3 regions of the Leptolyngbya sp. AN02str genome follow, and region 2 is predicted to be linked to each of the others. Evidence: riboswitches for the same ligand, from Rfam matches in the RefSeq annotation. Region 2 holds a riboswitch; each other region holds the start of a gene.

Region 1 (10,217 bases), on a different contig from region 2:
CCCAGAACTCAAGCCATTGCCCGTGGCCCAGCAGTTTGTGGGCGCATTTGAGGACATGGGAACGGAACTGCGGGTCTTTTTTGCCGATCCGGGCTCGGCGGCGCTGGCTCGGCGCGACTGGGGCGACAAACCCTACTCGCTACGCGGCATTGGCGAACTCAAGGCCGTCATTCAGCCGGAGGAGAAACTATTTCTGTTTGTGGCTCCCTCTTCCATCGAAGTGGAAAAAGTGGAAGAACTCTGCACCGAAGCGGGCGATCGCCCCTGTGTGCTGCTCAATCCCCGATTGGAAGACGTGGCCACTATTGGCATTGGCTATGCCGGACGAAGATTGCGCGATCGCTTCCTCAGCACCATCGAGTCGTGCTACTTCATGCGTCCGTTGGATGGAGCAGTGGTATATCGTGCCTATCCCTCACCCTGGCAAGTCTGGGTCGAGCGCGAGAACGGCTTTGAAATGGTGTCCGAAACGCCCCAAAAGCCCGTGGGCGATGACCTCGATCGCATCCTCATGCGCGCCAATGGCGTTGATCCTGACGCTCCATCATTAGTCGCACCCCGTCGCGGCATTCTCTCCAGCCTGCAAGACTTTTTGCGCGCCCTCAGCCAGTAATTTGCCAACGAAGCAGCCTTTGCGATCGAAGTTGCGTTTTTGGCGATATCGAATCGGTAGCAAATTTGGGAAACCTACCGTCGCCTGTTTGACCCAATGCCAGTCAAACTAAGCCATTTGAGGGCAATAGCACTGCATTTCTGCAAACCTGATGGGCCACTCGTCAGATTTGTGCTTATTGGCGAAAGTCGAGTTGCGCTTTCCCCAATCTTTCATCAGGCTCCATATTTTCTGTAATTTGGGAAAAATTTCCTGTAATTGGGGAAAAATCACTACGAATCCCGAGATTCTACGCATTACATCCTTTAGTTTGAGTGCAGCGTTGAGCAAACTTTAAGGTTTCTTGGTGCAACCTTTACGCCGTTGATGCGATCCTTCCAAATCGCATGGGCATAATGAGATCAATAGGTCTATCGATTCTGCTTTATCCCCCAACTGGTTGATCTTTCCAAAATGTCAGCATTTGGTTCGATACACCGTGTAGGGATACCTATGCACTGTGATCTTACAAGGCTTGATCCGCATGCGATCGCAGCCGCTCATCGTTTCCAGTCTTCTACCGTTGTAACTAAAGGTTGAATTTGCGTAGTGGGTCGTCGCATATTTGTCGGAGATGTTCACGGGCATTATGACGGGCTAATGGCGCTGATGGAGGCGATCGCCCCCAATTCAGGCGATCGCGTCTACTTCGTCGGCGATTTAATCGACCGTGGCCCCAAAAGCTCTGCCGTTGTCGAATTTGTGCTGAAGAGTGGCTATGGTTGCGTGTTGGGCAACCATGAGCAAATGCTGCTCGACGCCTTTCCCAAAGGGCAAATTTCTCAGCAGGCATTGCAAGCGTGGCTCTACAGCGGTGGCCAAACCACCGTCGCCAGCTACGACAAAAACGAAGATCTCTTGTTTGAGCATCTAGATTGGTTTCGCACTCTGCCAACCCACCTCGACTTAGATGACGTGTGGCTTGTGCATGCTGGGATGAGTCCCAAACTATCGGTTGCTCAGCATACCACCCAAGAGTTTTGTTGGATTCGGGATGAGTTTCACAGCACAACTCGGCCCTACTTTGCCAACAAAACCATTATTACGGGGCATACCATTACGTTTACCTTGCCCAAGGTGCCACCCGGGGCGATCGCCCAGGGCTGCGGCTGGCTCGATATCGATACAGGAGCCTATCATCCCCGCAGCGGCTGGCTAACGGCTCTCGACTACACCACACGCCAAGTCTACCAGGCCAACGTTTACGACCACAACACCGTTAGGGTCATGCCGCTGACCGAGGCCGTCACCGAAATTAACCCCAGCCAAATTGTGCCGCGCCATCGCCAACTCCTGGAGTTGTAAGCACTTTGGGCTGTAGCGCTGATGGCTTATCCCACGCTTATCGCGGGTTTCAGACCACCAGAGCAGAGCACAAAAACGGGTGGATCACTCAGTGATCCACCCGTTTTTGAATTGCGAATTGCGGTTATCAACGCCAAACCACAAAAATGAGCTGCCAGCCGAATGGTTTGATGAACGTCAGTTTCGGTTAAGAGCGTTTCTGAAGTTTGCGCGTCGCGCAAACTTCAGAAGTGCCCATTGTTGCTTGTCCAAAACTCAGGTTTGACTTAGGAGGCGATCGCAGCAGGAGAAGGACGGCTGCCAACCGAGTGCTTGTCAATCACCTGATCGATCAGGCCGTACTCAACCGCTTCATGGGCCGACATAAAGAAGTCCCGCTCAGTATCTTGTTCAATCTTCTCTAGCGGCTGGCCAGTGTGCTTAGATAGCCACTGGTTCAGGTTTTGCTTGTGGTACAAAATTTCGCGAGCCTGAATTTCAATATCTGTCGCTTGGCCCTGCGCGCCACCCAGAGGTTGGTGAATCATAATCCGAGAGTGGGGTAGGCTCATGCGCTTGCCTTTGGCACCTGCACTCAGCAAAAATGCGCCCATGCTAGCGGCCAAGCCAACACAAATGGTGCACACATCGGGTCGAATGTGGCTCATGGTGTCAAAGATGCCCATGCCTGCCGTTACCGAACCACCCGGAGAGTTGATGTAGAGGTAAATGTCTTTTTCGGGGTCTTCTGCTTCGAGGAATAGCAGCTGAGCCACAATTAAGTTGGCTAGATCGGAGTCAACTTGAGTTCCTAGAAAAACGATACGTTCCCGCAGAAGGCGCGAGTAAATATCAAAGGCGCGTTCGCCACGGCCTGACTGCTCAATAACGGTAGGAATCATGTAGCTACTGAAGATGGAGAATCCAATTTCTCCCATTCTACTAATTTGCAGGGGCACACGGTCGGGTTTGCTCGAATTTTGAGCAGATGCCTTGAGGGCAACGTCAGGTTTTGTTAATGGCGTTTCCCAGGATTGACGACGCACAACCCTGGGAAACGCTTATTTTTTTGTGTGGATTGGGCACGCAAAACTGGATGCTTCGACTTACCCAGAACGAACGTTAAGGTATAGCGAACACACCCGACTCTACGGCTACCAGCCAGTGCAAGATCGCCAACAGTTCAGGCTGAAGATATTTCAGGCTGAGTAAGGCTGAGTCTTGAATCCTGTTGGCGAAGACTCAGGATTTAAGACTGAATATTATTATTTGAGGACTGTTCTTCTTCTAGCAGATACACCAAGATTTCTTTAAGGCGCATCCGGCTAATGTAAGGCCATCCACCCTCAGCTTCAATATCTCGCAGCAGACTGTATAGGTCTTGGCGGTTCTTGGGTAAGGTGTCTTGAAAGTAGGAATCGCGAATTTCTCGATGGAGTGATTCGAGGAGACGCAGCAACCCTAACAACGCCAAGGTGTCGCCTCGATGCTGCTCGGCTGTGGTGCGAACTAAATGGGCGATCGCCTCATTTTCTTGGGTTGGTGCTTTGGGTGCCATGTCATTCTCGCCCATACAAACGTCTTTACCTCATCCAAACAGTAATTTCATGTGTAACCAATCCCATCGTTTATGCACCCAATGCGAGCCGCAAAGCAAAACATTGCTTAAATTTAAACGAGGAGTTAGCCCTGAAGTACGCGATTTTACAGGTAAATTCACCCTATCAACTCAAGTTTGTTGATTTTGCTACTCAGACCATAGCGAATTGTGAAGACAGGTGCGGCTAAACATGACACCGTCAAATCGTAAATATCGTGCATTGCGTATTGCAACATTTTGTTAAATGTGACAACTTCTTTTAATAATTCACGAATGAGTTATCCGACAAAAGATGCGCCCAAGGTCTTGTAGAATGCTGAATAGCTCAAATTCATAAAAAATCCAGACTTACACATAAATCCAGGTTGGAGATATTCGAGGTTGACCATGAGGTATCGCGCTCTAATCATTGCATTTGTTGCACTCTGTATGAGTGCGCTTACAGCTTGCAGTTCAGGACCTGACTCAAATGGCCCCCTTACCTACGAGCAAATTCGAGGAACCGGACTGGCCAATAGCTGTCCCGAAGTGGTGGAAACCAAGCGTGGCAGCATTCCCATTGGAGATGGAGAAACCTACCGCATGGTAGGCCTATGTCTAGAGCCTCTGTCTTACGCGGTGAAGACTGAGCCAAGCAGCAAGCGCCAATCTTCACAGTTCGTAACGGGTCGTCCCTTGACTCGCTACACCTCTACGATTGACCAAGTAAGTGGCAAAATTTCCTATGGGCCTGACCATAGCCTGGTCTTTACCGAAGAGGATGGATTTGATTTCCAAGCTACGACCGTCTTGCTGCCTGGTGGCGAAGAGGTTCCTTTCTTGTTCACCATTAAAGAGTTGGTTGCTAGCACGGCTCCTGGTGTTGACGGTGTGAACACTTCTACCGACTTTATTGGCAAGTTCAAAGTGCCTTCCTACCGTACGTCAAACTTCCTCGATCCTAAGGGCCGTGGTTTGACCACGGGGTATGACTCTGCGGTTGCACTGCCTCAGGCTGATGAGGATGAACTGCAAAAAGAGAACAAGAAGCAGTTTGTAACGGGACAGGGCGAAATCTCCCTCCAGGTGACCAAGGTTGACAGCACCACGGGCGAAATTTCGGGCAGCTTTGAGAGCATCCAGCCCTCCGATACTGATATGGGTGGTAAAGAAGCTGTGGATGTGCGGATTCAAGGCCGTTTCTACGCTCGGGTTGAGCCTGCTTAAGCTAGTTACGATGTGGAATGGCGATCGCACGATCGCTCTATTTCTCTGTTTAGGAACTGAATGATGTGAGGGGGTGGGCAACCACCCTCTTTTTTTGCCAAATTTTGCCGAGAAGTTGGTACGTTTGTGCGGACTTACTCCAGAATGGGTAGTGCCGTCCTGAGCAAACCCCACGAGGGATGCTGTCATGTTTGAAGTATTAACCCGAATTTTGCTCTGGCTACTGATTGTGGCGATCCTGTGGTACGTCTTCAATCGGTTTATTCCCAGGGTTTATCTCACTTGGTTGGGCGGCCTGATTGTTTTAGCCTTTGTGGTGTTGGCATTTGTCGATCCCACCAGCCGCACGGTTTCGTCGGTATGGGGCATTTTGTCATTGCCGCTCAAGCCGTTGGGGTTGGTCATTTTCTTATTGCTGAGTGCCCTAAAGGATGGCACCAAAAAAATTGCAGCAAACCAGGTGTTGGCGGCTCTTCTGATTTTGCTGCTGTCGAGTATGCCAATTGTGGCCTATTGGCTGACGCTACAGGCCGAACAATCTTTAACCGCGCCAATTGCGTATCAAAATGCGATCGCTGCTAATCAAATTCGGGCGATCGTGGTCACTGGCGACGGCATTAACCCATCCGACCCATCGTTTCGTAGCCGAGTCCAGGTCAGCAATACGCAGGATGGCTTTGCCAATGTGTTGGCCTCGCGCCTGCTGTATGCCTCGCGCCTGTATGCCGAGTATGCGCCCGTGACCAACCCATTTGTGGTGGTGGGAGTGGGGCCAAGTATGGGCGCTACGAACGACGAGGCCATGGCAGAGCAAACCATTCGCGCGCTCCTCACTGAAGCGGGCGTCCCCAACGATCGCATTTTGATCGAGGCCGAAGGAACGGATTTGTACAGTAGTGCGGTGGCCGTTAGCCGATTGCTGGAGTTTCAGGGCTTTCGTCGAGAAACTGATGCGATCGTGTTGGTTACCCCCTCTCTCAGCCTGAGCCGCAGTGTATCAACGTTTGCCTATTTGGGCATTCGGGCGATTCCTCAACCAACGGATCAATTTGCCTTTCAGCTTGAGGACGGTGGCCGATTGCTGGCCCGCGTGTCTGACATCATTCCCAATGTGGATGCGCTGGCGCTCACAACACGCGTGGTTGATGAGTATCTGACCTCGGTGTATTACTTCTTGCGGGGGTGGCTTGTCGCCCCAATTTAGTGAAACAGTAGATGATTGCGCCCTGAGTTGACGGCTTGACGGATGATCGGGTCTGCTCTGCGTTTACGGTTGCTCGTTAGAGAGGTTGTTAGAGAGACTGTTGAGCGGAGTCTAGGCGCGATCGCTCGATCTGCCCGATCTGTTAGAAATTGTCAGTTCTAGTGGGTCTCCTCTCAGTGGGGGATGGTGGATCGTTCTGTGCTGCTGCACATTCACCCCCCGATGACCTCGATCCTCGATAGGATTATCTAAGTGTTCATCATAAACATTGCCCACTCATTCCTCCCCCATATTGGCTATGGCCCGATCAAAGTTTGAAATTTTAGGCGAGTATTTGCGCCCGCACTGGCTCAAGATGGTGTTGGGAATTGGCTCTTTGCTCGTGGTGAACTTTATTGGAGTGTACATTCCCCTGCTGTTGCGATCGGGGATTGACGAGCTACAGCAAACCTTTAGCTACGATCGCGTGGTATGGGTGGCATCCATGGTGATGCTGTTGGCGGCGGTGATGTGGCTGGTGCGCATGGCCTCTCGCATTTGGCTGTTTGGTGTGGGTCGCATGGTGGAATACGACCTGAAGCAGCAAATCTTTAACCACTTGCTAACGCTGGAGCCATCCTATTTTTCGGCGAATACAGCAGGAGACCTGATTAGCCGTGCGACGAGCGATGTGGACAATATTCGACGGTTGCTGGGCTTTGCGGTGTTGAGTTTGGCCAACACAATTTTTGCCTATGCGCTAACGCTACCAGTCATGTTGGGAATTAGCACACCGCTAACCTTGGCGGCGATCGCCATTTATCCCGTCATGTTTTCGCTGGTGCATCTCTTCAGCAATCGGTTGCGGCAAGAGCAGTTGGATGTTCAGCAGCGCACTTCTGAGCTAAGCGATTTGATTCAGGAAGACATGAGCGGCATGTCGTTGATCAAAATCTATGCACAGGAGGAGAACGAACGGGATGCTTTTCGAGATCTGAATCGCAACCTGTACGGCGCTAACCTAACGCTGGCCCGAACTCGAAACATGCTGTTTCCGCTGTTGGGTGGGTTGGCGAGCATTAGCCTACTGGTGCTGCTGTGGTTGGGTGCGGGTGCGATCGCCGATGGCAGCATTAGCATTGGCGACTTTATTGCACTGCTCTTGTATGTGGAACGATTGGTCTTTCCAACTGCGCTGCTCGGTTTTACCATTACGGCCTATCAGAGGGGCGAGGTGAGTATTGATCGGGTGGAGTACATTCTCAGCGTAGAGCCACAAATTCACGATGCGCCCAATGCCATGCCATTGCCCCAGGAAGATGTACGCGGCTGGCTGAGCGCCCACAACCTGAACTTTACCTATCCCGATGCGAAAACTCCCGCATTGGAGCAGGTTGAGTTTACGGTAAAGCCGGGGGAAACGGTTGCAATTGTTGGCCCCATCGGTTCGGGTAAGTCCACGTTGGCCAATGCTATTCCTCGCCTGCTGGAGATTGGCCCTAACCAACTATTTTTGGATGGCATCGATATTACGCAAATTCGGCTGCGAGACCTGAGAATGGCGATCGCCTACGTCCCGCAAGAAAGCTTCCTGTTCAGCACAACGATTAAGAACAACATTCGCTACGGCGACCCCGTAGCCGAGCAAGATGAGGTGGAAATTGCCGCCAAGCAAGCCCAAATCCACCCCGAAATTCTCAATTTTCCCCAACAGTACAAAACGATTGTGGGAGAGCGTGGCATTACGCTATCGGGTGGTCAACGGCAGCGTACCGCTTTATCCCGCGCTTTGCTGGTGGATGCGCCCATCCTCATTCTGGATGACTCGCTCTCCAGCGTGGACAACCAAACCGCCACGCAAATTTTGCAAAACCTGAAGGAAGGCACCCGCCGCAAAACGGTTTTGTTTATCACCCACCAAATGGCGGCAGCGGCGATCGCCGATCGCATCCTAGTCCTCGACAAAGGCCGCATCGTCCAAGCTGGCACCCACGACGAACTCGTTGCCCAACCCGGCCTCTACGAGGAACTCTGGGAACAGCACAAACTCGAAGAAGTTTTGAAATAAGATAGATTATGCCAACTTATTTTTCTAGTTGAAGCATGTTCTTCTTCAATTGAACAGCCAGTTTCGACCCAGCTCGACAGGGCTTTATCTGTTTACTGCAATGGCGTCTTAACTAACTGAACTACACAATCTTGTTGCTCTTCTCAAGATTGTGTCGAGTGCATAACAATTGCACATTCTCTGCTGTTACAGAAGTCCCACCTCGAGAAAATGGAATTACATGATCAAAATGCAGTTCATCAGATGCCTTGCAAACAACGCATTTACCTTCATCACGTTTCCACACAGCCAACTTAACCGCCGAAGGAATTATTCTCCGCCGCTCAGCAGAGGGCGATGTAGATTGCTGTAAATCTTCTTCTCCCTCAACAGCTATCAATTTAAACTTAAAAACTTGTCGATGCTCATCTGGTTCCTGCCATGAATCAACCAAGTGAAAGACGCCGTTATATGACCACACACCACTAAGAATCTTCTCGTAAACTCGCACTCGTTCAGGTAATCGCTCACCTCTTTTATAAGATTGTGCAGCTCCATGAAAGTAGCCATTTTGAGTTAAACGACCTTTTGGCCTAAATTGTGGCTGATCAAGCTTTTTAGGGTCTTGAGCCAGGGATCTTCTCGGTTCATCGTGCCCTTCATAAATAAGTACAGACCCATCATCATCTAGTCGATCCCGGTAAGGTGCGTTAGACCGTAGTGACATCAAAATCACTGAATGAGTACCGCCAAGGCCATAGTTCATACCACGCTGAAGGTTAGTTCCCTCTCGCTGGCACATTTCCAAGTAAGAAATGATTTCATTCGCCATACTTCAGCAGTTCCTTACAATAACAAAGTTGAAAATAGTATTCCCGCCTCAGAAACATATCTTGGCTGTTCATCTAGTAGGTTTATAGATTTCAAAAGAAACAGCTAACAATGGTGAACAGATGCCCTTGGATTTACGTTGCAGTGATATGATGGCGTGGCTCCATTGGTTTCAAGGGGAAGTCAGCCCTTGGAGGCCGTGCGGTCGAGGAAAGTGCAGTGTGAGTCTGCCGCTGTCCCGCAACTGTGAAAGAAAAGATTTTTCTTAAGCCAGGATGCTCGCCGATGGAGAAGGAAACTGCCAACGTTATCTGCGAGGTTCAGAGTTTATGGCAACGCGTAATGTGCGTGTGTTGGGTATGGGTGCGATCGCTACGAGCTGCTTGCTGGCGGCTCCGGCATTGGCGCACCATCCTTTTGGTGGCATGACGCCCCAAACGTTTGTTGAAGGATTTTTGTCGGGAGTGGGCCATCCCGTTGTGGGGTTGGATCACTTGGCGTTTGTTGTGGCGCTGGGCTTGTTGGCCTCGCTGCGGGTGGGCGGCTGGTGGGTGCCGTTGGGCTTTTTGCTAGCGGCGATCGCTGGAACTGGCCTGCATCTCTCGTCGGTGAATGTCGCTGGGCTGGAAATTTGGGTGGCGCTGTCAGTGCTGGCTTTGGGTGTGCTGCTGCTAAAGCGCGAGGTATCGCCAATGCTGGTGCTCATTGTGGGTGCGATCGCCGGAGTTTTTCACGGCTATGCCTATGGCGAAACGGTTATTGGCGCGGAGCAAGCGCCCATTGGGGGTTACCTGCTGGGCTTTACGCTGATTCAGTATGCGATCGCCCTGGGTGCCTTGGCGTTGGGTCGAGCATTGCAGCATCGGGTGAAGCTGCATCAACCCATGCGTATTCCGGCACTGGTGATTTCGGCGATGGGAGCGGCATTTTTGGCAATGGCGATCGCCGGATGATTTTGCCTCAAGCTCGTTAGGATAAGAGAAGCGCTGCAATCGGGGGAACAATCCTAGTTTTGCAATTTGGCCCTCATCTTGGCCCTCATCCCCCAGCCCCTTCTCCCAATTTTGGGAGAAGGGGGGCAAGAGTCAATGTCCCTCTCCCAAGCTTGGGAGAGGGATTTAGGGTAAGGGCTGCAATCAGCGTCTCTTTTTTGGTCTTTCTGGGCACGCATTTATGGACTGGCGAGACATTGCAGGCAACTGGGTTTTAACTCCATCTCGACCGGAGGCTATTCTTCACTTCTTGGGTGGGGCGTTTGTGGCAACCGCGCCGCAATTGACCTATCGCACCCTGCTGGAATCTCTGGCAGACGAGGGATATGCCGTCGTTGCCACCCCCTTTGTGAACACGCTAGACCATCGCGCGATCGCCCGCGACGTGTTGCGCTCCTTCAACCGCGCCTACGATTATTTAG
Region 2 (10,217 bases):
CGGTATTGTCCAGATAATCTTGGGCGATCGCTGGAATCAAGTCCTGTTCGTTGAACTTGAGCTGTTCTATCCACAAAAAAGGTTGATTCATCGTCACAATCGGGTTAGACAATTATTCAATGTTTGAATCAAAAAGAGAGCATCCAGTTTGCGCCCAATCAGCACCATCTGGTTTTTAGGAGCAGCCGTCCATTCACTGTCATCAATGGTGAACCGCTTGCCACTGAGTTGAAACAGATGTCGTCTAGGGCTTTCAGCGAACCAGAGTATCCCTTTTGCCCGAAACACATTATCCGGCAGTTGATAATCCAAGAACTGCTGGAATTTCTTCAAGGCAATGGGGCGATCGCTTTGAAAGGATACGGACATGAATCCATCGTTGTTAAGGTGCTGGGTGTTTAGCTTCAGTTCTGTTTCAGAGTCCAGAGCAGCATCAATTGCCGAAAGATTGATATCAAGGATTAGAGAAAGCGGTACTTTACCGTGTTGCGATCGTAAAATCCGAGCACGCTCTTTCACAGAATGGAGATAATCTTCTAACTCTTTTAATCTTGACTCCGTGACTAAATCCGTTTTATTCAGCAGAATCATATCCCCATACAAGATCTGATTCATCGCGGCACCACTGTTGTAATGCTCAGCAGGCGTAAAGGTTTCGGCATCAACAACGGTCACGATCGCATCCAACTGGGTTAAATCCCTCAACTCTGTTCCCAAAAACGTCAGGGCGATCGGCAAGGGATCTGCAACTCCTGTTGTTTCCACAATTAAATACTCAATCCGATCCTGCCGTTCCAGCACCCGGTAAACTGCATCCGCTAAGTTGTCATTAATGGTGCAACAGATACAGCCATTCGTCAGTTCAATCATGTCTTCATCAACGGCAATTAAGAACTGACTGTCGATATTAATGTCACCAAATTCATTCACTAAGACAGCGACTTTGTAGGCTTCAAAGTTTTGCAGGATGTAGTTCAGGAGCGTTGTTTTACCACTGCCCAGGAAGCCCGTGATGATGGTTACAGGGAGTTTGGTATCTGCACTTGGGAGATTAGACATGGACTGTGGGGAAGGAAAGTAGGGAATAGGGAATAGGCAGTGGAAAGTAGGGAATAGGGAGTGGGGAGTAGAGAGTTTTAAGAATCAATATATTTTCCCCATTCCCCCTTGCCCATTCCCCGCTCTCCTATTTACGACTTAATGAAACGCTGGAGTATGGCTGATCAGGCTCATAAACTCCTGCCGAGTGCGGGCATCATCGGCAAAGGCTCCTTTCATGGAACTTGTCACTGTCCAGGAACCGGGCTTTTGTACACCCCGCATTACCATACACATATGAGTGGCTTCCACAACCACCGCAACTCCCTGAGGCTTCAGCAAGCCTTGCAGAGCTTCAGCAATCTGATGGGTCAGGCGCTCTTGAACCTGCAAACGGCGGGCATACATCTCGCAAATCCGAGCAATCTTAGATAAGCCAATGACTTTGCCATTAGGAATATAGGCAATATGGGCACGTCCCAAAATGGGCAGGATGTGGTGTTCACAGGAGCTAAACAAATCAATATCACGCACCAACACCATTTCATTGGCATCTTCATGAAATACAGCACCGTTGAGCAACTCATCGAGGGATTGGTGATAACCGGAGGTGAGGAATTTGAGCGCTTTAACCACTCGTTTGGGCGTGTCGCGCAGTCCTTCGCGATCGGGGTCTTCACCCATGCCTAATAGCAATGTGCGAACCGCTTGCTGCATCTCTGCTTCAGAAACGACTGGCTTTGATTCAGTAATCACCGATTGCTTACGGATATCATCAGGGGAAAAGGATAGTGTCATGCGTGGAATTAGGTTAAGAACATCAGTCGTAAGGATGAGGGGTAAGGCACGCAATACCCCTCCCTCCAGCAGACAACTGTACTGCTGAAAGTCTTTGGATCAGGCAATGCAAGCGGTTAACTGTTGTCGCAGTTCGTCTGCATTCAGGTTGCGCCCGATCAAAACCATTTGGGTTTTTGGCGGTGTTCGCCATGCCTCTCCTTGCAGGTCAAAGCGAGGACCACTCAGTTGGAAGACATTGCGGAGATCACTTTCCGCAAACCAGAGAATGCCTTTTGCCCGGAAGACATCTTTGGGCAATTGTTCTTGTAAGAATAGTTCAAACTTTTTTATATTGAAGGGGCGATCGCTCTCAAAGGCGATCGACACAAAACCATCATTATCCAGATGATCGGAATGGTGATGATGGTGCTCATGAGGGTGATGGGTGTGATCGTGATGGTCATCATGAGCGTGGTGATCATGGTCATGATGATGCGCTTTGTGTGAGTGATCCTGCTGGGTTTGTTCAATCTCTTCCTGCACTAAATTGGCATAGGCTTCTGGGTTGTTATAGCCCACATCTAAAAGCAGTGGCAGTGGTACTTTTCCATGCTGACTGTGCAGGATTCTGGCCCCTTCTTTGACTGTATGAATATAGGCTTCCAGGTTCTGGATTTGGTCTGGATCTGCCAAATCAGTCTTATTCAAGATCGTGACATCTCCATAGGCAATCTGCTTGAATGCCGCTTCGCTATCGAAATGATCCGGCGTAAATGCCTCAGAATCGACAACGGTGACGATCGAATCTAGCCGGGTCAGGTCACGTAATTCTGTACCCAGAAAGGTCAAAATAATCGGCAGTGGATCGGCAACACCTGTGGTTTCTATCACCATGTAATCGACCTGATCGTCCCGCTCCAGCACGTTATACACTGCATCCACCAAGCCATCATTGATGGTGCAGCAAATACAGCCATTACTCAGTTCCACCATGTCTTCATCCATCGACACGAGTAACTGACTGTCGATGTTAATATCACCAAACTCATTCACCAAGATCGCAACTTTTAGATCCTGGCGATTGTTCAAAATGTGGTTGAGTAATGTGGTTTTACCACTGCCGAGAAATCCCGTGATAATTGTGACAGGCATTCCTCGTTTGGGAATATCCAGGGTGCTGGGAGTGGGAAGAGTTGTTGTGTTGGTCATATCCAATTCCTCAAATTAAATCGCAATGCATTCAATCAACTGTGCTTTGATTAATTCAGCATTTAAGTTTCGCCCGATAAACACTAGCTGATTATGCTTAGGCGACTGCGATCGATTCTCTTTCAGAGAAGTTGCATGAACGCTTTTTATGTCGCATCGTTTACCACTCAGTTGCAAAACATGGCGTAGTTGGTTGCCCTGAAATCAGACAATTCCCTTGGCGCGGTAAACATCAGGAGATAGATGATCCAGGAAATTTTGAAATCTGAGTAAGTCGAAGGGGCGCTGGCACAGTTGCTCTGGAAGCGATTCGCTTTCAAATGACACCGCTACAAACCCATCATTTTCTAGATGGGGAGAATGTCTATGGTCATGATGCTCATGAGTCGGCTGGGATGAGTTGAGGTAGGTGCTGGCATCATTAAATCCAATATCTAAGATTAGTGTCAGTGGCACTTCCCCATATTGAGTTGAGATAATTCGAGCGCCTGGTCTGATCGAGCGGATGTAATTTTCCACCTCATCCACAACTTGAGGAGAAACCAGATCGGTCTTATTCAACAGAATAATGTCCCCAAAGATGAGCTGGTTGAGTGCGGCTTCACTCTCGTAATGCGTGGAGGTAAATGATTCAGCATCCACAACTGTCAGCACTGAATCTAGCCGCGTGACATCCCGCAACTCTGTACTGACAAAGCTCAACATGATCGGCAAGGGGTCAGCAATGCCAGTCGTTTCAACCACAATGTAGTCAACTGAGTTATGGCGATCGACCATTTCATACACGGTATCAACCAAGCTTTGATTAATGGTGCAGCAAATACAGCCATTGCCCAGTTGCACCATGTTTTTATCCACGGAAACTAACAGTTGTGAATCAATATCAATGTCGCCAAACTCATTCACAATCACGGCAATCTTTAACCCGTGGCGATTGTTCAGGATATGGTTGAGTAGCGTTGTTTTGCCGCTGCCTAAAAAGCCTGTGATGATGGTAACGGGTATGATGCGCTGAGGAACGCTCACTGATTCTGGACAAACTTGCATCACTAAATTGGACATAATGACTCCTTAAGTTTGCAAGTAAGTCGCAGCCAGATGATAGACCAGCGCTTTCCGTTGCATGGCTTGAAAGATGTTGTAAAAACCATTGGCACGAGACGGAGTCAGGCTGATATCCAGCCCGGTTTGCTGAATGAAATCGGGTGTTAACTGGATAATTTCTGCGGGGGCCAACCCGTTCAATCCTTCAACCAATAGCCCTACTAATCCCTTAGTTAGTTGAGAGTCGGAATCTCCCTGAAAGATCACCTTGCCCTGCTGCAAACTGGCAGTCACATACACTTGAGAAACACAACCAGGAACTTTATGTTCTGCCACCTTTTGCTCATCGGGAAATGGCGGCAGACGTTTGGCAAACCAGAGTAGATATTCATAGCGCCGCTTCGGTTCCAAAATCTGTTGGAACCGCTGGACAATCCGCTCAAGGGAAGCAGGCAAGGGTTGGGAGACGGGCGACATACTGTTCTAGCAGCAAGCTACCTATAAAAATGATAATCATTCTCATAATACAGGATCTTTGGCAATTTGGAGGGGGATTGTTGTTGGTAGCTTTTATCGAGCAAGCGGTCACTGGACTCTGAAGGGTTTGGAAGGGTAAAGGAGTAGGACTGGTAGAATTTATGGACTTGATGCATAGCGAGAAAGGCAACTTATGAGCAAAAAGATAGAAGCCCTCCTCCGTAAAGCGCTGCTGGAAGAGGGCAAAATGGAATATTCTCTCTATGAATACGAGTTAGAGGAGCATATTGATTACTGTTACGACGGTCTAAAAGCCGACCGCGATGACTTCGTGTTTGTAGTGACAGAAAACTCCGGGCATGTGGCAATGGTGCTGATCATGCCGGATAAAACAGTGTTAGTAAATGAAGTGGCCAGGGCAAAGCTGTCAGAATTTTGGCAAAGCAATTACAGTACCAATCTGAAACGGTTGATTCCGATGATGGCAAAGGAACTGGCAAGTGACTCGCTCTTTGTCAATGGAGTGAAGACGGTTGGCCACAAACCGCCAAAGCGGGTGTGGGGTAAGGCAAGATCTTGAGTGCGAGGCGATCGCATTTAAGTCGAAATGTCCAAACCTGTGACTGGGATAGGATTACTTCTCGCTCCCTTGCATCAAACCTGCAATTTGCGCTTTGAATCGGGATTGGGTTAATAGCCCTTGAGATGGGCTGAATAGAAACGCTAGAAGAAATAGTCCGAAAGCAACCAGCACGACCGCAGACCCTGACGGAATATCCAGGGAATAACTCAAGTACATACCGACAATACCCGCTAATGCACCCATGCCTGCACTCAAGAGGATCATTTGATGGAGTTCCTTTACCAGCAAGTAAGCGGTCATTCTAGGGCAACAGGCAGCACAATCATCAACAGAACGCCCACGTTTGTAAATTGGCAACGACGGTCAAACTGATTGCGGCCACAATCCCCAGATAATATCGACGCACAAGCATTCCTGCAGCTTGTGCGTCGACTGGATCAAACGTGTAAAACAATTGCTCTTTGTAAAATAACCAGACTACAATCAGGATTCAGTATCGTAATCCTAAACGTTATGAGTACGAATACTTTCTCTGCACGATCTATAGCTAGGCTTGCTCCCAGAGTTCTCGCACCCCACCGTCCGGTAGCCAGGTAGCGATTTCCTGAATGCGCTCTTCTGACAATTCCCGCTTAGTTGCCGAAAACACTGCTTTCACCGCCTGCTTGCGCTCAGCATCTTTATTCTCAGGGTTTCGCTTAAGCCCACCTTCGTTTGCAACCCGGAAGAAAAAGCGATCGGAATCAATCTTGAAAATGCCTGGGCCTTGCCAAGGTGGACGCACCCGACTCAAAAATCCAACTAGCGGATTGGTATCTTTCCACAGGTCGGTCACTTCCATCTGAAGCGCCTTTTCTTTGGTAGGCATTGCCTCTTCATGCAACTCATCCGCAACGCGATCAGCTGCCTCTGTAGTCATCAAATCGCGCATGACTCGAAAGACAACTTCGGTGAAGTCTCTGGCATCGTAGGGGTCAGAAAATCCTCCATCAACCATCACTTTCTCCAGGAAGGATCGATCCCTATCTGCGATCGCAACTCTGGCATCTTCGACTTCTGTCGGATCAATCTCTGGAATATCATTTTTCAATGCTTCATCTGCCATCATTGTCTCCTCTATTGTTTGATCACAATTTTGGTACTCGATTTAGATTAAGAGACCCCTAATGAATGAGCATCTTTACTTAGGTCTAATTTCTATCCTTCAAAAGACAGAGGTTAAATGGATAGCGGGCCTGTGCCGAAAACTATGAATCTCGATCACTGAGCAAGCAACACGCTGTCTTTAGTTGAATTAGAAGACTGGCAGGAGAAAAGCCTTGAAGCAGGTTACAAAGTTGGCGATTCCGCCTTTGACGGATCTGCTCTGTGGAATCGCACAAATGCGATCGTCTATCCAGAGATTCGATCGGCTGTGCCACTGCTGAATGCGATCGAACCTAATCCTGTAGATATTCAGAAATAAGAAATTCTTGAAAAGCTGAATCAGAGAAAAGCGCACCCGTACAAAGATGACGCTTGATGTTCGACTCAGCATAAAACAAAAAAATCAAATCGGATCATCTTTACTCTACAGATAGCGCAAGTAATTTTAGAAAGGCGCTATATTTTGAAGTTGTTCAGCATTTTAGCTGCGAAGAAATGCAGGGTGAAGCTGCTGCACTGCGCTACAACTGTGCTATCGTTGGGGTCAAGTCGGTTCTGATGGGGAGCAGCCATCAGACGCAAGGGGGAAAGTGCAGTGTAAATCTGCCGCTGTCCCGCAGCTGTAAGGAGAGGCGCAACTCTCTGAGTCAGAATGCCCGCCGATTGGTAAACCCGTTACACAAACATCTGCGAGGTACGGATGATGAAAACTTCAAGCTTTTGTGATTGGTATTTTGTCGGGATTTTAAAGTTGTAGCGTTCTGAGTTGACTATCTGAGTTAAACGAACGGCTGATATGCAGAAGTGCTACCTGAGTGAAGGTAGCTGCTAATTTTGCGATCGATTTAAGTCAGCCATCCTCATTTTGTCTGCCTATGGCCTGCTTCCCAATTGGGAGGCAGCTGTTCTCACACGTTTATTTACAGAGTTTAGGACGTTACAACAATGACCATTCAAACTGCAACGCTGGGGTATCCCCGCATTGGTAAAAACCGTGAAGTTAAAAAAGCATTAGAAGCCTTTTGGAGCAATAAATTTGATGCAGAAGCTTTGCTGCAAACAGTGCAAGAGGTTGAATTTGCGAACTGGAAGGCGCAACTCAAAGCAGGCATCGATCGCATCGGTATCGGTGACACGACGCTTTATGATCATGTGCTGGATTGGGCAGTTTGGTTCGGCCTCATCCCCGATCGCTTTCGTCATCTGTCGGGACTCGATCAATATTTTGCAATGGCACGCGGCAAAGATGGCATTCCAGCGATGGAAATGACCAAATGGTTTGATACCAACTATCACTATTTGGTACCTGAGATTGCGGCTGATGCACAACCAGAGGCAAACTTTGCAGATTTTTTGGCAACGGTGCAGCGATCGCAAACTCTTCTGGGTGAACGAGCCGTTCCCATTCTCCTCAGTCCGGTCACGCTTCTGAAACTGGGCCGTCTGGAAGGTGATTTCACAAACCATTTGAGCAAATTGCTGCCGCTTTACTGTGAATTGCTGACTCAACTGAAATCGCTAGGCGTCACCGAGGTGCAGGTGCATGAACCGATTCTCGTCACCAGCAGTGCAGCGGATCTGAAAGAGGCAATTACTATCACCTGCACCCAGCTTGCTCAAATCGGTGTATCCGTTCATCTCGTCACCTATTTTGACGATCTGGGAACCACGTATCCCTGGGTGATGCAATTACCTATTGCTGGCATTAGTTTAGACTTTACCCGTGGATGCAATTTAGACTTGTTGAAACAACACGGTTTCCCATCCGATAAACAGTTAGGTGTAGGTATTGTAGATGCAAGAAACATCTGGAAAATTCTTCCCGAATCAGTGCTATCAACACTAGAAACTATTCACGGCATTACGCCAAATATTCGATTGCATCCCTCATCATCCCTGCAATTTGTTCCCTATGATGCGACGCGAGAGACAAAACTGCCGGAACCCTTGCGAAATGTATTGAGTTTCGCGGAACAAAAGCTGGATGAAGTGGTGATCTTGGCACAGACGCTTGATGGTAATGCTCCGAGCGAGCGATTAGCAGTCGTGCAAACCCACTGGCAAACCTTTGAGCAGTTCAGCCCTGTAAATTCAGCAGTACAAGATCGGCTCCGCAACCTGACTGTCAATCATTTGGAGCGCGCTATGCCCTATGAGCAACGCAAAAAACTCCAGTCAACGCTGCCGCCCTTTCCGACAACAACCATTGGCTCATTTCCACAAACCTCAGAGGACGGCAACTACGAGTGAAGCTAAAACGGGGTGAAATCACTCAAGCCGAATACGAAGCGGCGATCGATGCAGAGATTGCCAAGTGCATTCAAATTCAAGAGGAAGCTGGGCTAGATGTATTGGTGCATGGCGAGTTTGAACGCACTGACATGGTGGAATTCTTTGGACAACAGCTCTCTGGATTTGCCTTTACCGAACACGGTTGGGTGCAAAGCTATGGCAGTCGCTGTGTGCGTCCACCGATTATTTACGGAGATGTTGTCCGAACCCAACCTATGACTATTCGAGAGTTCAAGGTGGCGCAATCTCTCACCGATAAAATTATGAAGGGGATGCTGACTGGACCCGTGACAATGATCAACTGGTCGTTTACCCGCACGGATATTCCTCGCAGTGAACAGGCAATGCAGATTGCTTTGGCACTGCGGGAAGAAGTGGCAGATTTAGAAACGGCTGGGGCGAAGATGGTGCAAATTGATGAACCCGCTCTGAGGGAGGGATTACCCCTGAAGCCAGAACGCTGGAATGAGTATCTGTCTTGGGCGGTCGATGCGTTCCGTTTGGCGGCAGGAGTTGCCAAGCCCGAAACTCAAATTCACACCCACATGTGCTACTCGGAGTTTGGCGACATTATTCAGCACATTGAGCGGTTGGATGCGGATGTGTTGTCGATCGAGAATAGCCGCAGCAACAATGAGACCCTATTTGAAATTACGGATGCAGGCTACCAACATCAAGTCGGTAACGACGTTTACGATGTCCATAGTCCAGCGGTTCCTAGTACTGAGTTGATGGTTCAACAGCTAAAAACTGGGATTGCCAATCTACCGATCGAACAGATTTGGGTCAACCCTGATTGCGGATTAAAAACACGGCGATGGGAGGAAGTGATTCCATCGCTGAAAAACATGGTAGAAGCCGCAAAAATTATTCGGGAGGAAACCCATGCGACCAACGAATGAAGTATGGCAAGGCTATTGCGGCTACTGGCAAAACCCATTCATTCGGGAAAACCTTTTGCCGATCGGATACACTGCCTGGAACGGTTATCTGAATACAGGTAGAGGAATAGTGGTATGCACTGTTGTCGATACTATTTCTTCCTGTATTGATTGGGAGGTAAATACCGTAACCTTTCATCAGGTATTCATTCCGCAAGCGCAAGTAGAAGCGTATCTGCAAGCATTGGAACTGCAACCAGAAGCAGTCAAGGCACTGCTGAAGGCAATTTCTACCTATGATCCGAAACGAACGATCACGCTTCTGGTTATTGGTAATGGTGCAGTTGACATCAACCTGCTAGAAAACCTCAAGATTTCTCCTGCCGAGTGTTATGTGCAGGTGCAACACCGTTGGGCAGAGTTTCAAATTGACTTAATCCCCAAAGGAGTCACTTATGAATGAAGCGCCCGATATGATGGACTGGCAGCAAGAGTTTATTGCTACAAATTTGTTGGCGATCGGCTATAACGCCTGGGTAGGTTACTTAGGCGGTGAACGGGGTGCGATTATTTGCAGCACTAATTCTCCTGGTGTGGGGATTACTGGAGAAGCATTCAAAACCTATTTCGTCCGGCGATCGCGCCTGGCTGCCTTTCTGAACGCCTGGTTAGCGGCTCCTGATACGGTGATTCTGCGCCATCACTTCATGAATGCCCACATTCTGGAAGCGGTGGATTCTTACAATCCAACAACTGGATTGGTCTTC
Region 3 (10,217 bases), on a different contig from region 2:
ATATCCATCGACCGACCAACAAGGGCGATCGCAAACCAGGCAAACGCCCCCAACACCACAAAAATATTGATCATTAATAGGGTGTTGAGTCCGTTCAGCAATTTATCTTTCATCGGTACTCACCTAAATCGTTGTGTTAGCGAATGTATCGAGTTAGCGAATCTGTCGTAACGCTTTTTTTACACGGGGTTTAAATAGATTTTGGGTTAGCCTGTGGCTCTGTCGGTTGATTTTATCTTGAAACGATGCACATTGTGATCTGTCCTGGAATCCACTCCCATGAAGCTACGCAGCAATTTTTGGCGGCGTTAGAGTCCTGCTTTCAGGCGCATCGTTTGTGCATCATGCCCGACCGTTTTTTTCCTGGGTTTGCGTTTCCCGTCTTTTCGGGTTGGCACGTCTTTCAGCATATTGAGCACACGCTGGGCACACCAGCCCACACGCCGGGATCATTGCTATTCCTTGGATTCAGCGCTGGTGTGGTAGGCGCACTGGGCGCAGCGCATCTGTGGCAAAGTATGGGAGGCCGAGTTGCGGCCTTCATTGCCATAGATGGCTGGGGAGTGCCGCTATGGGGCAATTTTCCCATTCATCGGTTGAGCCACGATCACTTTACCCAGTGGAGTTCGGCACTGATGGGGGCAGGTGACAGTGCCTTCTACGCCGAACCATCGGTTGAGCATTTAGAGCTGTGGCGATCGCCCCAAATAGCAACCGGGTATTGGCACGCCTCTCCCCACGCTCAGCCATTCCCTATCCCACCGGATCAACTAGGCCCCATCACCGCAGCCCAAGTCATCCAAACGCTGGTACAGCACTATGCCGATGCAGACCGCCAACCAAGCTCGTGAGGATCAACGCCGATCAAGCCACCCCCATTTTCAAAGCGCTACGTTAGCATCTGATAACAATCCTGCCGGACTTCCACCCTCCATTCACCAATCTCAAATAGCTAGCCAGGGCGATCGCCCAGTTGCGTCAAAGCCAGATCCCTAGCGCACTATTGCCTGTGGGCCTTGGGATACAAGAGGGCGATCGCCCCCCACAACATCCCATCTTTTCTCGCAAAAATCAGCCCAACGACTGAGACAAATTTCTCACAGATTCCCCATCTCCAACCCTCGACAGAATCGCTACATCAGAACTAGACTGGGGAATCAACGGATTAATGCATCAATAGATACAATTCCTGAGCCAACCTATGCAAGACGTCCTCTCTGGTTCCCCGACACCCGCTACATCATCTGTTCAGCCATCCACCTCTACCCCTTCTAGTAGAGCCGTTTCGGCGATTCGTGCAACTGGAGCTTTCGCCCTAATTGACAGTCTGCGCCGCCACGGTGTGAAGCACATTTTTGGGTATCCCGGTGGTGCCATTCTGCCCATCTACGACGAGCTATATCGGGCTGAAGAAAGAGGCGATCTGCAACACATTTTGGTGCGCCACGAGCAGGGTGCCGCCCACGCCGCTGATGCCTATGCCCGCGCCACTGGGCAAGTGGGCGTCTGCTTTGGCACCTCTGGCCCCGGCGCAACGAACCTGGTCACCGGAATTGCCAACGCTCAGATGGACTCCATTCCCATGGTGATTGTGACGGGTCAGGTGAGCCGTGCCGCCATTGGTAGCGATGCCTTCCAAGAAACCGATATTTATGGCATTACGCTGCCGATCGTCAAGCATTCCTACGTGGTGCGCGATCCTCGCGATACGGCCCGCATCGTCGCCGAAGCATTCTACATTGCGCGATCGGGTCGTCCTGGTCCTGTCCTCATCGACATTCCCAAAGATGTGGGGCTGGAAGAGCATGACTATATCCCCGTAGAACCCGGCAGCGTGCGCCTTCCTGGCTACCGTCCCACGGTGAAGGGCAATCCCCGTCAGGTGGTACAAGCTCTGCGCCTGATCCGCAAAGCCAAACAGCCGTTGTTATACGTGGGAGGTGGTGCGATCGCCGCCGATGCCCACAAAGAGATCTTGGCTTTGGCCGAGCGCTACCACATCCCTGTGACCACCACCCTCATGGGCAAGGGTGCGTTCAACGAGCATCATCCTCTATCGGTTGGCATGTTGGGGATGCACGGTACCGCCTATGCCAACTATGCCGTAAGCGACTGCGACCTGCTGATTGCCGTCGGCGCTCGGTTTGATGACCGTGTGACGGGCAAGCTAGACGAGTTTGCTAATCGCGCCAAGGTCATCCACATTGATGTAGACCCCGCCGAGGTGGGCAAGAACCGCATCCCCGAGGTGCCCATTGTGGGCGACGTGCGCTATGTGTTGGCCGAGCTGCTGCGTCGTGACTCCGAAGATCGCTACGATCCCGATCCCAGCCTGACCCAGGACTGGCTGCGCCGCATCGACAGCTGGAAGCAGGACTATCCGCTCACCGTGCCTCGATACAGCGATCGCATCTCTCCGCAAGAAGTGATTGTGGAAGTGGGTCGTCAAGCGCCCAATGCCTTCTTCACCACAGATGTGGGCCAGCACCAAATGTGGTCAGCTCAGTTCCTCAAGTGTGGCCCGCGCAAGTGGATCTCCAGCGCTGGCTTGGGCACCATGGGCTTTGGTATGCCCGCCGCTATGGGTGCCAAGGTCGCGCTTCCCGATGAGCAGGTGGTATGCATTAGCGGCGACGCTAGCTTCCAAATGAACCTGCAAGAGCTGGGCACGCTGGCTCAGTACGGCATCAATGTCAAAACAGTGATTGTCAACAATGCCTGGCAGGGCATGGTGCGCCAGTGGCAGCAAACTTTTTACGAAGAGCGCTACTCTTGCTCGGATATGCAGCCCGGTATGCCTGACTTTGTGAAGCTGGCCGAAGCCTTTGGCGTGAAGGGCATGATCGTGACAGAACGCGAGCAGTTGCAGGATGCGATCGCCGAAATGCTGGCCCACGATGGTCCTGTACTGCTGGATGTGAAGGTGGCTCGTGAAGAGAACTGCTACCCCATGGTGGCTCCCGGTAAGAGCAATGCTCAAATGTTGGGCTTGCCCGAGCGTCCTCAGCCTCAAAACCGTGCAGACTTGACCTGCCTCAACTGTGGCGCGCAAAACTCTGTAGACCACAAGTTCTGCTCTGAGTGCGGCACCAAGCTGTAGGCTATTCGCCGCTAACCTTCTGTTGGGTTGGCTCACCCATTCAACAAAGCCGTCTCTCGTGCGAGGGGCGGCTTTTGTCATGCTCCAAGCAGTTTTCGGCACATAGACTGGGAAGGGATCGCTAATGCCCCAAAGCCATACCTCACCAGCCAAAAGGTCTGCTATAAGATGAAGGGGATTTAGGCAAACAGATGTATTTGCAGGCTGAGCAATGCTAACCAAGCCGAAAAATCGAACGATAGCGGCTGCGCTGGCCTTTGCTGGCGTGGTCATTCCGGGATTGCACAAGTTTTACTTACGGCAGCCAGGATGGGGCATGCTCTACCTGGTGCTGGGGCTATCGCCCGTTGGCACGCTCAATCCCATTGCCAAAATTGCCAGCGTTGTAGAAGGCATCTGGTTTTTGTCGCAGGGGCAAGCGGCGTTCGACCAAAACTTTAACGATGTGGCGACGCTGCAAGCCGAAGCTGGGCAGGCCACCCCTGTGAATGCCGCCCAAGTTGGTGCCGTTGCCGATGCCCTACGCCAACTAGATGGCCTGCGCCAGGATGGCTTGATTTCGGAATATGAGTTTGAGCAAAAGCGTCGGCAGTTGTTGGATCGGATGATTTAGAGGGGAGTCGGGAGTCGGGAGTCGGGAGGGGCTAGGATTTGGGGGCTAGGGCTAGGGCTCTGCCACGCTGGGTTTGATAGGTTACAAACCTATTAAACCCGAATAAATCGCCGTTTTTGGGGGGGTTCCCAGCTTGTCAAACCCCCTGTGGTGGCCTGCTAGGGTGTGGAGGGTATGGAGATGGCGTTAGGAAACTGGTTATCGTTTGGGGATAGGGGAGGGCGATCGCGCTTTCAAAATCCTTACTATCGGTTGCAGCCTCACGAAATCTCGCTGGCGGCGCAGGCTGGCGTGGCCATTGATGTGAACCGGGCTGGTGTGGATGATTGGCTGCGGCTACCAGGCATTTCCATTCATCAAGCGCGATCGCTCGTTTCTCTGGTGCAATCGGGCGTGCAGTTCCATTGTTTAGAAGATTTGGCGGCAGCGTTGAGTGTGCCAGTGCAGCGCATTGCAGGGCTGGCTCCCGTCCTACAATTCAACTATTACGACCCGGCGAGTGCGGCGATCGCCCAGCCCATGAACCCCAACATGGCTTCGGTCGAGGAGTTAACCCGCATTCCCGGCGTAGATATTTACCTGGCTCGGGCGATCGTGCAAAATCGCACATCCTACGGTCGGTTTCAAAACATTGCCCATTTGCAGCAGCGGCTTGGGTTATCAGCCGCAATGACTGCGCAGGTGATGCACTATTTCCGGTTCTAGATGGGGCGATCGCCACCCAAGGCCACCACATCTGGAGCCACCACATCTGAAGTCAGCGTATCCGAGGCCAGCACGATCGCCCGAGGAAAAATCTGGTGCTCCATCGCCTGAATTCGGGCATGAAGCGTTTCTACCGTGTCATTCGGCAAAATGGGCACCGCCGCCTGAATCAAGATGGGGCCACTATCCACTTCTAGCGCCACCCGATGCACCGTGCAGCCCGTTACCTTGGCCTTGGCGGCTAGTGCTTGCTCCACCGCCTGCGCCCCCCGAAAGCTGGGCAGCAGACTGGGATGAATATTCAGCACATGGCCTGGAAACGCATCAATCAACCGCTGTGTCACAATGCGCATCCACCCGGCCATGATGATCCAATCTACACGGTGTTCACGCATCACCTGCACGATCGCATCATCCAATGCCTCGCGGGTGGGAAAGTCTTTGTGGTTGAGCAATTGGCTGGGAATGTTCCAGCGCTGGGCGCGATCGCTCGCTTTGGCATTGGGCTTGTTGTACACCAGCACGTGAATTTTGGCGTTGAGCTTCCCATCGGCAATCCACTGGGCGATCGCCTCAAAATTGCTGCCACTGCCCGACGCCAGCACCCCCAGCCGCAAGGGTGACCCTTCGGCATGCCGCGCCCACGCATCGGCAGACACCTCTGGTGAAATGAACCCAACCTGCTGAAAGGTAACGGAAGGCAACGCCGACCCAGCACTCATAAGTAACCGCCCAACTTGGAGAAATGACCGTCTGCATGCAAGCCGTTTTCTACTATGGCATATCCTCGCATCGCCCACGTGCAGATGCATTGCCCCACGCCAGACAGAATCCACGGCAGAAAGCATGGGCCACAGCGATCGCATACAAAACTTTACACAAACATTAACTATTGCTGCAAAGTGTTTTGTGCGATCGCGATTATTTGTTCTAATTCACTGAAAGAACAACGTTGATTCCACGTTTCAGGAGAGACTGCCTTGTTTATTTCCACTGTGCTGGCGACCATTCCCGCAACCCTAACTTGGAGCCCCAAAGTCGCCATTGTCATGATTGTGTGCAACATTTTGGCGATCGCCATTGGCAAAGCTGGCATTCAACAGCCCTCCGTCGGCCCCGAATTACCTTCTTCTGCCTTGTTTGGCGGTTTGAGCCTACCCGCACTGCTGGCCACCACATCCTTTGGCCATATTTTAGGCGTTGGTGCCATTTTGGGCTTGGCCAACCTCGGCGTTCTGTAAGCGCTCTGGCCTCAAGCATTTGACCTCAAGCATTTGGCATCAAGCGACGGATTGCGCGATCGCCGCAGCTTTATCCCAAGATAAATCATCCATAGCACACTGCCCTACGGCACACGGCTATGGATATTCACAACCAACACAACCCGGCTGGCTGCGCGACTCATCAGTTCACGCGATCGCCCTCTCAGCCACTCCCTTCAGTACACACCCACAGTTCACTGCCATCAGCGCTGCACAACGCTACTGGCAGTGTTTTTTTGGGCCTTTTACACCATATCAAGAGTGCGATCGCGTAACGATAGGAACTTTCATGGATGAAACGGACAGAATTCGGGCTACAATGTGGCCCTTAGGTCGCTGTTGGTTTCTTCTGTCTATCCCGCTTTTGATAGTGGGGTTATGGCGAATGCAACCAACTCAGCGATCGCTCAGGCTGCTTGGGGGATCAGCCCAAGCACCCTATGCCGCGCCTCGTTGGCATAGGTGAGGGAAAGTCCGGTGCAAGTCCGGCACTGTGCCGCAGCTGTAACGAAACACTTCGTTTCCGAGTCAGAATGCCTGCTTGAGCCGTCCCATCATCGAACCCCGCGTCGCACGGAAACTGAACTGCTATGCAAACATCCGAAATTTTGCGTCCATGCCAGCCCATGGACTGTATCGCTACGATTGTCGCGTCCGAGTGGCTGACCCCTACGATCAAGTCCATTCGGCTACAGCTAGACGCGGCTACGTTTGGCTTTTTGCCAGGGCAATCAGTTTGGCCCAAGTTTGAGCGCGATGGCAAATCCTTTACCAAAATCTATTCCATGGCCTCGTCGCCCTCCGCCTGTCCCGAAATCGAGCTGTGTGTCTCGCGGGTGGGCTGGAGTTCGGCCTTTTTGCAAGATTTGCAGCCTGGAGACACGATCCCGGTGCGCGGTCCCTACGGATTAATGACCCTAAGTGAGCTGCCGACGCGCGATCGCCTCTATCTGGCTGAGGGTTCTGGCATTGCCCCGCTCAAAAGCCAAATTGACTGGCTGCATGAGTGCCGCTTTGCCCACTCGATTGTCTTGGTGCAGGCCAATCCCGAAACAGCCGATCAGCTTCCCTATCGAGATCATTGGCGATCGCTAGCAGCCCAATGGCCCAACTTCCGTTATCTCGAAGCCATCAACCTCGCGCCGGAAGCGCTGCTAACGACCGTAAACCTGGATTGGGCACAAACTGAAGTGGAAATTTGCGCCGTGGGCGATCGCCCCAGCCAGCTCTACGATGCCATGATGAGCTTGGGCGCCTCGCCTCGCTCTGTCCGCATGGAAAAGTTTGTGGCGTTCTAATCAGCGCTTGGCTTACTGAGCGCGATCGCACTTACAGGTTTCTGGGTGTACCCTGCCACCTCAGATCTTCCGTTTGCGATCGCGCTATAGAATGGGCTTTGCACGTGTTTTGCATCCCTATGGCTACTGAACCCACCGACCTTCAAAAACCCGCTTCTACACCCGCCCCCGAAGCCAAACCCAGCTTTTGGCAATCGCAGCGCGAAAATGTTCAAATTTTGGCGATCGCGCTGTTGTTGTCTCTCTTTATTCGGACATTCATTGCTGAACCGCGCTTCATTCCGTCCGATTCCATGGTGCCAACGCTGGCCATTGGCGATCGCCTCGTAGTGGAAAAAGTATCCTATCGGCTGCACCCGCCCGAGCAAGGCGACATTATCGTGTTTGAACCGCCAGCCATCTTGCAAGACATTGGCTATGGGCAAGACCAAGCCTTTATTAAGCGCATCATAGGGCTACCCGGTCAAACAATCGCCGTGCATCAAGGCCAAGTAGTCGTCAATGGGCAAGCCATTGCAGAACCCTACATTGCCGCCCCTCCCGCCTACGAAATGCCCGCCGTCACCGTACCGGCCAACGCCTACTTTGTCATGGGCGACAATCGCAACAACAGCAACGACTCCCATGTGTGGGGCTTTTTGCCACAAGCCAATATTATTGGCAAGGCAGTGTTTCGATTTTTCCCATTGAATGAGCTGTGGGGCACTCTGCCACAAGCCCACATCTCCGCAGTAAGCCCATCCTCCACTCCCGAGGATTAATCTGGTTGTGTTTCAACGTCAGTTTCGGTTAAGGGCTTTTCTGAAGTTTGCGCGGCGCGCAAACTTCAGAAAAGCCCATTTTTGCGTGCGCAACGCGCACGCAAAAATGGGCACTTCAGCTCATCCAAAACTCAGGTTGTTTCACAGTTGTGGATGGGTGTGGTAGAAGGGCGGTGGAGTCGCCCTTCTACCACACCCATCCACATGTCTAGACATTACTGATTAATCTTTGGGCAAGCATAAAACGAGCGATCGCCCACTCAAACCCAACTCCCTAGCGCGAAGACCGCACCAACAGCAGCAAGCCCATCGTCAGGCCAAACACATTGGGCAACCACGCGCCAATCAAGGGATGCAAGTATCCCGCCTGGGCGATCGCCCCACTCATAAACGCCGACAGATAATACAAAAACACAATCAGAATGCTGATGGCAAAACCCGTTGCCCGTCCGGTGCGCCGCAACTGTAGCCCTAACGCCGCCCCCACCAAACCAAACGCCACACAAATAAACGGCAGCGAAAACTTTTGGTGAATTCGCACCCGCAGTTCTCGAATGCGCCCCTCATTGCCACTGTCTTTGATCAGGTCGTATTGCTCCATCGCTTGAGCAATGTTCATTTCGTTGTAGTCGCGGCGACGGTTTGCCAAATCCAGCGGCGTCCGGGGTAACTGTAGATTTTGCTGATCAAATTTCACAATATTGCGAAACGAACCATCCTCCGACACGACATAGATGGTGCCATCTCGAAACTGCCACAGCCCTTCTGCAATATCCCATTGGGCCGTCTTGGCACTGATGATCTGGCTTAAGCCATCCCGTGAAAAGTCCAAGATTGTTAGGCCCTGCATTTCGGTGCCATTAAACCGCTTGGCATAAAATAAGCGCGCCATGGTATTCTCGCTGCCGCCTTCGGGAGTCGCCACCGTGCGATATTCCTGATACAGAATGTCGCGCTCCTGAAAATCGGGCTTTTCGTCGCCTAGTGCCCGCTCCAATGTCGTAGAGGCCCGGTAATTGGCGGCTGGCATAATGCTTTCTTGAAACAGAAACGTGAGCCCGGTAATGACTAAGCAAAACGCCAGCGTAGGCAGCACCAATCGGTAAACGCTCACCCCGCAGCCGCGCAGTGCCACAAGCTCGCTATCGCCCGCCAGTCGGCTAAAGGTCATGAGCATGGCCAACAGCACCGACGTGGGGAAGGAGTACACAATGAACTCCGGCATTTTGAGCAGCAGCACTTCAAAGGCAATGGAAAGCGGCAACCCTTTTTCCACCACTTGATTGACCAAGTTGAACAAGCTGCCAACGGAAACGCCAACGGAGGTGAAGGCTCCCACCCCAAACAAAAAGGGAGGAATCAGTTCGGAGACGATATACCGATCCATGACAGACAGCGGCAGCCATCGGCTCCACCAGGGATAAACAGATTTTTGCAAGGAAGAACCAACACTCATGGCGCTAGGCGGCGTATCGATACAACAGTTCAAACATGGAAAACTAGAACAGGGAACAGCCAAGCGTTGGCCCATCAACCAAGCGACGAGCCGGGGGCATTGGGCTAAACTTGAAAGCTGTCTCCCAAATAGTATTGGCGAACTAAGGGGTTGGCGTATAGTTCTTCGGTGCTGCCCGAGGCCAAAATTTGACCGTCGCGCATGATGTAGGAGCGATCGGTAATGGCGAGGGTTTCGCGCACGTTGTGATCGGTGATGAGAATGCCCATGTGGCGATCGCGCAGTCCAGCAATAATCGCCTGAATTTCGGCCACGGCGATCGGGTCTACCCCAGCAAACGGCTCATCCAGCAGCAAAAATTGGGGACCTCGGGGGCCAGCCGCCAGCGCCCGTGCAATTTCGGTTCGACGACGCTCTCCACCCGATACACGAATCCCCAATGTATCTGCCACACGCTCTAACCGAAAATCTTTGAGCAAGCCATGAACGCGATCATCATGCTCATCGCGCGGAACTCCCGTCTGTTGCAAGACCAGCAAAATGTTGTCTCGAACGGTCAAATTGCGAAAAATGCTGGGTTCTTGCGCCAAGTATGCAATTCCCAACCGCGCCCGCGCTTGAATCGGCAATGCAGTAATGTCGCGCCCATCGAGCCAAACCCGGCCCTGGTTTGGCCTTTCAATTCCCGTCGCAATGTAGAAGGTGGTGGTTTTGCCTGCACCGTTTGGTCCCAACAATCCAACAATCTCACCGCGCGATACCGACAGGCTCACCCGGCTTACAACGGTACGCTTGCCATAGGATTTGTGAATGTTTTCTAGCAGGATCTTCAACGATGTACCTCGGCAGGTCGCAGGCAAAGAGAACAACGTTCATCCTATCAAGGAAGGGATGGCATCCGCACAAGCGGCCCGAACCTAGAAGGAACATCCAGGCACAGGCATCCATGATTTTGAAACGGGGATTCAAGCATCGGTGCGATCGCGCTTCCGGTATCGGCTTGCACTATCAAGCCTTCTCCC

The links. Region 2 has a riboswitch for cobalamin ahead of ACQ4M4_RS26860 (hypothetical protein). Riboswitches for the same ligand answer to the same signal wherever they lie in the genome.
Region 1: it holds a riboswitch for cobalamin, as region 2 does, so the genes downstream of both, ACQ4M4_RS21270 (HupE/UreJ family protein) here and ACQ4M4_RS26860 (hypothetical protein) in region 2, are expected to answer to the same signal.
Region 3: it holds a riboswitch for cobalamin, as region 2 does, so the genes downstream of both, ACQ4M4_RS08300 (ferredoxin--NADP reductase) here and ACQ4M4_RS26860 (hypothetical protein) in region 2, are expected to answer to the same signal.

The regions. Positions count from the first base shown of each region.
Region 1 covers NZ_JBNXVR010000035.1:25,326-35,542, forward strand. The annotation lists gene ACQ4M4_RS21230 (DUF1995 family protein) at 1-613, shown strand, start outside; gene ACQ4M4_RS21235 (metallophosphoesterase family protein) at 1,202-1,957, shown strand; gene clpP (ATP-dependent Clp endopeptidase proteolytic subunit ClpP) at 2,224-2,838, opposite strand; gene ACQ4M4_RS21245 (hypothetical protein) at 3,186-3,494, opposite strand; gene ACQ4M4_RS21250 (photosystem II manganese-stabilizing polypeptide) at 3,924-4,742, shown strand; gene ACQ4M4_RS21255 (YdcF family protein) at 4,930-5,946, shown strand; gene ACQ4M4_RS21260 (ABC transporter ATP-binding protein) at 6,245-7,993, shown strand; gene ACQ4M4_RS21265 (HNH endonuclease) at 8,115-8,804, opposite strand; cobalamin riboswitch at 8,954-9,104, shown strand; gene ACQ4M4_RS21270 (HupE/UreJ family protein) at 9,133-9,756, shown strand; gene ACQ4M4_RS21275 (DUF1350 family protein) at 9,977-10,217, shown strand, end outside.
Region 2 covers NZ_JBNXVR010000061.1:2,148-12,364, reverse strand. The annotation lists gene hisI (phosphoribosyl-AMP cyclohydrolase) at 1-91, opposite strand, end outside; gene ACQ4M4_RS26910 (CobW family GTP-binding protein) at 94-1,059, opposite strand; gene folE (GTP cyclohydrolase I FolE) at 1,198-1,836, opposite strand; gene ACQ4M4_RS26900 (CobW family GTP-binding protein) at 1,936-3,027, opposite strand; partial or broken gene ACQ4M4_RS26895 (GTP-binding protein) at 3,043-3,216, opposite strand; gene ACQ4M4_RS26890 (CobW family GTP-binding protein) at 3,232-4,089, opposite strand; gene ACQ4M4_RS26885 (SufE family protein) at 4,099-4,548, opposite strand; gene ACQ4M4_RS26880 (hypothetical protein) at 4,742-5,128, shown strand; gene ACQ4M4_RS26875 (metal ABC transporter permease) at 5,183-5,431, opposite strand; gene ACQ4M4_RS26870 (metal ABC transporter permease) at 5,457-5,615, opposite strand; gene ACQ4M4_RS26865 (DUF2267 domain-containing protein) at 5,679-6,239, opposite strand; cobalamin riboswitch at 6,811-6,955, shown strand; gene ACQ4M4_RS26860 (hypothetical protein) at 7,223-8,527, shown strand; gene metE (5-methyltetrahydropteroyltriglutamate--homocysteine S-methyltransferase) at 8,524-9,471, shown strand; gene ACQ4M4_RS26850 (hypothetical protein) at 9,455-9,913, shown strand; gene ACQ4M4_RS26845 (hypothetical protein) at 9,906-10,217, shown strand, end outside.
Region 3 covers NZ_JBNXVR010000008.1:84,175-94,391, reverse strand. The annotation lists gene ACQ4M4_RS08340 (hypothetical protein) at 1-113, opposite strand, end outside; gene ACQ4M4_RS08335 (hypothetical protein) at 246-851, shown strand; gene ilvB (biosynthetic-type acetolactate synthase large subunit) at 1,202-3,100, shown strand; gene ACQ4M4_RS08325 (SHOCT domain-containing protein) at 3,312-3,713, shown strand; gene ACQ4M4_RS08320 (helix-hairpin-helix domain-containing protein) at 3,894-4,418, shown strand; gene purN (phosphoribosylglycinamide formyltransferase) at 4,415-5,140, opposite strand; gene psaK (photosystem I reaction center subunit PsaK) at 5,399-5,659, shown strand; gene ACQ4M4_RS08305 (hypothetical protein) at 5,779-5,955, shown strand; cobalamin riboswitch at 6,095-6,239, shown strand; gene ACQ4M4_RS08300 (ferredoxin--NADP reductase) at 6,271-6,978, shown strand; gene lepB (signal peptidase I) at 7,098-7,739, shown strand; gene ACQ4M4_RS08290 (LptF/LptG family permease) at 8,014-9,195, opposite strand; gene lptB (LPS export ABC transporter ATP-binding protein) at 9,300-10,064, opposite strand.